One region of the Photobacterium leiognathi genome, then DNA from elsewhere that is predicted to be linked to it. Evidence: predicted binding sites of a transcription regulator. Region 1 holds the regulator's gene; the other holds the start of a gene.
The links. Region 1 encodes CRP, which controls carbon source genes, mostly activating them, when cyclic AMP is high. Its sites were predicted from a motif close to TGTGANNNNNNTCACA; they were not measured.
Positions count from the first base shown of each region.

Region 2: a site for CRP is predicted at 1,670-1,685, ahead of typA (translational GTPase TypA). Genes of this name have one in related genera too.

Region 1 is NZ_CP131601.1:238,045-241,263, forward strand. It holds gene Q7674_RS07935 (DUF1338 domain-containing protein) at 1-64, shown strand, start outside; gene Q7674_RS07940 (hypothetical protein) at 119-301, opposite strand; gene Q7674_RS07945 (DUF3859 domain-containing protein) at 599-1,420, shown strand; gene crp (cAMP-activated global transcriptional regulator CRP) at 1,480-2,112, opposite strand; gene Q7674_RS07955 (OsmC family protein) at 2,503-2,907, shown strand; gene Q7674_RS07960 (phosphoribulokinase) at 3,012-3,219, opposite strand, start outside.
Region 2 is NZ_CP131601.1:3,128,489-3,131,707, reverse strand. It holds gene glnA (glutamate--ammonia ligase) at 1-1,207, opposite strand, end outside; gene typA (translational GTPase TypA) at 1,788-3,219, shown strand, end outside.

The DNA of each region.
Region 1 (3,219 bases):
GATCTATACTGGTTTTGTTGAAGCTTCGGCAGATAAGATCTTTGAAAGTACCTATAACTCCTAATTACGTTGAATTATTAATAAAAAAGCAGCCATTAGGCTGCTTTTTTCGAATCTATTAATTGTCGAGGGGCGATCCCCAAATACCACTGTCTTCAACAGGGCAGCGACGTAAACCTGTTTGCTGTTCTAAGTAACAGCGACGGTCACTAAAGCCTGTCATCTCAATCGTTGTAGGTTGAGGAGCGATAGCGCCTGGTACTGTGGTGTAACTATTCGGGGCAAAACGTTCAATATCCATATTCCATTACCGCGAGAAAAAGAAAGTCCATTAATACGCAGAATGTAGCACTTAATTTAGACAATACAAATTAATTGTTCTCATAAAAGACACAAAGTTTGAATGGGATTGATGAAATATTTATCACAGCTCAATTTATGCTTTTTAGGGATTTTATTTCGCATCTAATTGCTAATTTGTGATCTTATCGGCACGTTAAAAATGTCACATTGCTTTATCATCTAATGTTTTATTTTAGTTAGAAAGTTATCAATAAGTATTTCTTTCTTCAATGCTTTTGGATTAGGTAGAAGTAATATGAATTTTAGCAAGATCACAATGGTAGGGCTGTTATTGTCATCATTGGCTGGATGTAGCTCTTTATCTTCAGTGGATAACAATGTACCTAAGGTGACGATTTCAGAAGGTGGTGTGATCAGCCAAAATGGGGCTGTTTATACGGTAAAGGCGAGTAATAAATTAGTGACTCCGAAACTTGGGCAATATATCGGGTTTCGCTATGCCGTAGAGATCCCAGATGGTGCCAGTGATGAGCTGAAAGGAAAAACGGCATTTCCTATTACAGCGCGTATGACGCATCCTAAATTGGTAAACCCAGCAACGAAGCAAGCAACGACGGTATCAACATGGTCCGATACCATGTACAAACACGATAAAAACTTGGCGCTTTGGCAATTTTCAGAACCTTATGAGCTAATCAGTGGTTCTTGGGTATTTGAATTGCTGTATAAAGATCAAGTTGTTGCTAAACGTGAGTTCACGGTCGCTAATAATGAGCAGTTAAATCAATCTTTAAAAAACACTTTTGAAACTGCGTTCATGCTCAATAGTACCCGTTCATGGTTAACTCAAAATGGTGATGCGCTGGTTTGTGATAAAGCGAAATCGAAGCGTTGCTTGCAGTTTAGTTCTACCGAGGAATGTAACCAAACCCTAAGTCGTTATAACAGCATGTGTCAGCAGATAGCGCTTAAACAAATGGGGCGTGGTGATGAAATTACCTCTGCGAAAGAAGAGATGAAAAAGTATGTTAGCTACTTTTTTTACTGCATGCATAGCGCCAGAATTAACGAAGCAAAGCTTGATAAAAAACAGGTTCATGCTTGTTTGAAAAGTTAAAAAGACATTAAAAAAGCCGCAACAGTGTGCGGCTTTTTTCATACGGTGACAGCGTTAAATTAACGTGTACCGTAAACAACGATAGTCTTACCGTGAGCAGAGATAAGGTTCTGCTCTTCAAGCATCTTCAGAATACGACCCACTGTCTCACGAGAACAGCCAACGATTTGACCGATTTCTTGACGAGTGATCTTGATCTGCATGCCGTCTGGGTGCGTCATTGCATCTGGCTGTTTAGCTAGGTTTAGCAATGTTTGCGCAATACGACCTGTAACGTCTAAGAATGCTAGATCACCTACTTTCTGGCTAGTCACTTGTAGGCGGCTTGCCATTTGAGCAGATAGACGCATTAGAATGTCAGGGTTAACTTGGATTAACTGACGGAATTTTTTAAACGAAATTTCTGCTACTTCACAAGGAGTCTTAGCGCGAACCCAAGCAGTACGCTCTTGATCTTCTTCGAACAAGCCAAGCTCACCAATAAAGTCACCTTGGTTTAGGTAAGAAAGGATCATTTCCTTACCTTCTTCATCCTTGATTAGTACAGCAACAGAACCCTTCACAATGTAGTACAAAGTTTCCGCTTTCTCACCTGCGTGGATCAGCGTACTTTTTGATGGGTACTTGTGAATATGACAATGGGAAAGAAACCACTCTAAAGTTGGATCTGTTTGCGGTTTACCTGGAACCATATTACTAACTTCCTCTGCATTTGTTGCCCAACAGCATTCATTTTCTCTTCGAGCACCGTGCTGGAAAAAAAACTGTCTGCTGACAGGGTATCCATTCAGCCGCTGGGCTGCAAGCTAACTTGAATAAGTTAGAGTGTATCCTTTTTCTACGCCTTTTTCTTGATATTGATCTAGTAGAATCGCTCATTTGATATGGATAACTGTGCACAGGATCACAACGTGGTGAGATAGTTACTATTAGTGGTATTTAACCATGAATAACAGGTCAGCTTTTGCAGGTAAAAATGTGCCTGTAGCACGAAGAGGACGGAATACGAAAATCGATTTACATTATTAGATTTATCAATAAGACTAGTCGTTATCTTCGGGCATCTAAATAAGGATTAAGCGATGCAATCCCGAGTCAAATGGGTAGAAGATATGACTTTCTTAGGTCAATCAAGCTCAGGTCATAGTGTGGTAATGGATGGCAACGGTGGCGATAAAGCCCCAAGTCCAATGGAGCTCGTATTGATAGCTGCTGGTGGCTGTAGTTCGGTGGATGTTGTCAGTGGATTGAAAGCACAAGCGCAAAATATTGTCGGTTGTGAAGTGCAAATTTCAGCACAGCGCCGAGAGCAAGCACCACGCTTATTTACACAAGCAAACCTGCATTTTGTGGTGTCTGGTTTTGATTTAGAGGAATCAGTGGTGGCGAATGTTGTTGCCGATTCACTAGAGAAATATTGCTCGGTATGTTTGATGCTGGGCAAAGGGGTAGAGCTTACGCATTCTTATGAAGTGATCAGTGCTTAAGCCGTTAGCGCTGTACTCGATTTGATGAAGGTTGGCACTGCGCCAACCTTTTTTGTTTTAACCGTTATACCCAAGTACTTTGAGATGACTTGGGTATATATGAACTAGCTAATTTTCCCTGTCTTGATTAGCTGCTCGATCAGTGGCCTCATGATCAGTTCCATCGCAAAACTCATTTTCCCACCAGGGACAACAAGGGTGTTATGACGTGACATAAATGAGCCTTGGATCATCGCAAGTAGGTAAGGGAAGTCGACATTTTTTAAACCGCGAAAGCGGATCACCACAAAGCTTTCATCTAGGCTCGGAATA
Region 2 (3,219 bases), 380 kb from region 1:
CTGCTGGTAGGTCGTACAAGTCTTTATCCATTGCTTCGCCTGGGTGGATCTTGTTTTGGATACCATCAAGGCCTGCCATTAGCATTGCTGCGAATGCTAGGTATGGGTTAGCTGCTGGATCACCGAAGCGAACTTCGATACGACGTGCTTTCGGGCTTGGTACTACTGGAATACGGATAGACGCAGAACGGTTACGTGCTGAGTAAGCAAGCATAACTGGTGCTTCGAAGCCAGGAACTAGACGCTTGTAAGAGTTAGTTGCTGGGTTTGCGAATGCGTTGATTGCGCGTGCGTGCTTGATGATACCGCCGATGTAGTAAAGTGCAGTTTCAGAAAGGCCGCCGTACTTGTCACCAGCAAATAGGTTAACACCGTCTTTTGCTAGAGATTGGTGAACGTGCATACCAGAACCGTTATCACCAACTAGTGGCTTAGGCATGAAAGTTGCTGTTTTACCGAATGCGTGTGCAACGTTGTGAACAACATACTTATAGATCTGAATTTCATCCGCTTTCGTTGTTAGCGTGTTGAAACGTGTTGCGATTTCGTTCTGACCAGCAGTTGCTACTTCGTGGTGGTGTGCTTCAACAACTAGACCCATTTCTTCCATGATAAGACACATAGCAGAACGGATATCTTGTGATGAATCAACTGGTGCTACTGGGAAGTAACCACCTTTAACGCCTGGACGGTGACCTTTGTTACCGCCTTCGAAATCAGAACCTGTGTTCCATGCAGCTTCTACGTCATCAATCTTGAAGAAAGAGCCTGACATGTCAGTGTTGAACTTAACATCGTCAAATAGGAAGAACTCTGGCTCTGGACCGATAAGTACAGTATCTGCGATACCTGTAGAACGCATGAACTCTTCAGCGCGCTTAGCGATTGAGCGAGGGTCACGGTCGTAACCTTGCATTGTAGCTGGCTCTAGAATATCACAACGGATATTCAGTGTAGCGTCTTCAGTAAATGGGTCTAGCACAGCGCTTGATGCATCAGGCATCATTACCATGTCTGATTCGTTGATACCCTTCCAACCTGCAACTGAAGAGCCATCGAACATTTTACCTTCTTCGAAGAAATCAGCATCAATTTGATGAGCTGGGATCGAGATATGCTGTTCTTTACCTTTCGTATCGGTAAAACGTAGGTCTACAAATTTAACTTCGTTTTCCTGGATCAGCGCTAGTACGTTTTCTACTGACATCTTGAGTAACCTCCGGTGTTATATAAGGGCATGGCCGCAAATCTATTTATTGCTCATTTATGAGAATGAGCAGAGCTGAAAACTCTAAAGCGAAAACCATGCCAATTTTTAAAAGCCTTAAAAATACGGTTTCTTGCGCATTTCTAAGACTTAATAAATCCATTACTGCACTATCATTGAACATTAATGCACTTTTTTGGTGCGATATTGGTGCTGTTAACAATAATAGAACATGCTTACTATCGCGATGTTAAAAATTATTGTCAATTCATAATGCTCCTAAAAAAGTGTTTTTTTATTGTTAAATGAGACTTATGTACTATCTTGACAGACTCTAGGCGGCATTAATAAGAAAAGTCAGTTTTGAAGGGTGTTTAGGGGCTGAATACAAGGTTTGGAAAAATAAAATTTAGCAAAAAAGTGAGTAAAAATGCGGCTCTAGCGCATGGTCGAAAAAAAGCTGGTGATATAAATCACATATTTCGTGGGTTTTGGCGTAAAATCTGTTAGATTATGAGCCGTTTTTTTAATCAAGTAGCTTCTAGTCGAGATGCTGCATGTTCTGAGTGAATGTGAACCCATGTCTAATCCACAGATCGATAAATTAAGAAATATCGCAATTATTGCGCACGTTGACCACGGTAAAACAACGTTGGTTGACAAACTGCTTCAGCAGTCTGGCACGTTAGAGTCTCGCGGCGAAGCCGAAGAGCGCGTAATGGATTCTAACGACATCGAAAAAGAGCGTGGTATCACGATCCTAGCTAAGAACACAGCGATTAACTGGAATGATTACCGCATCAACATCGTAGATACTCCAGGACACGCCGATTTCGGTGGTGAAGTTGAGCGTATCATGTCGATGGTTGACTCTGTACTTCTTATCGTTGACGCTGTTGACGGTCCAATGCCTCAGACTCGTTTCGTAACGCAAAAAGCGTTCGCACACGGTCTTAAGCCAATCGTTGTAATCAACAAAATTGACCGCCCAGGAGCACGTCCTGAGTGGGTTATGGATCAAGTATTTGACCTATTCGATAACCTAGGTGCAACTGACGAACAGTTAGACTTCCAAGTGGTTTACGCTTCAGCACTAAACGGTTGGGCGACAATGGAAGAAGGCGAAACTGGCGAGAACATGGAACCATTGTTCCAAGCGATCGTTGACAACGTAGCAGCGCCTAACGTTGACGTTGAAGGCGCGCTGCAGATGCAGATTTCTCAGCTAGACTACAGCTCTTACGTTGGTGTTATCGGTGTTGGCCGTGTAACTCGTGGTTCTGTTGTTCCTAACCAACAAGTATGTGTGGTAGGTGCTGACGGTACTAAGCGTAACGGTAAAGTAGGTACAGTACTAGGTTACTTAGGTCTTGAGCGTCACGATGTTGAAAAAGCAACAGCAGGTGACATCATCGCGATTACTGGCCTCGGTGAGCTTAAGATTTCTGACACTATTTGTGATGTGAATACACCAGAAGCACTTCCAGCGCTATCTGTTGACGAACCAACAGTAACCATGACTTTCCAAGTAAACAACTCTCCGTTTGCAGGTAAAGAAGGTAAGTTCGTAACTTCACGTAACATCCTTGAGCGTCTACAGAAAGAGCTTGTTCACAACGTGGCACTTCGCGTTGAAGAAACAACTGACCCAGATAAATTCCGCGTATCAGGTCGTGGTGAGCTTCACCTATCTATCCTGATCGAAAACATGCGTCGTGAAGGCTACGAGCTAGCAGTGTCACGTCCAGAAGTTATCATTAAGCGTGATGAGAATGGTGATCTACAAGAACCGTTTGAAACTGTGACTATCGACGTGATGGAAGAGCATCAAGGCGGTATCATGGAGAACATCGGTCTTCGTAAAGGTGAACTAACTGATATGGCACCAGATGGCAAAGGCCGTGTTCGCATGGACTTCATGATGCCTTCTCGTGGTCTGATCGGTTTCCAAACTGAGTTCATGACATTAACTTCAGGTTCTGGTCTTCTTTACCATACGTTTGATCACTACG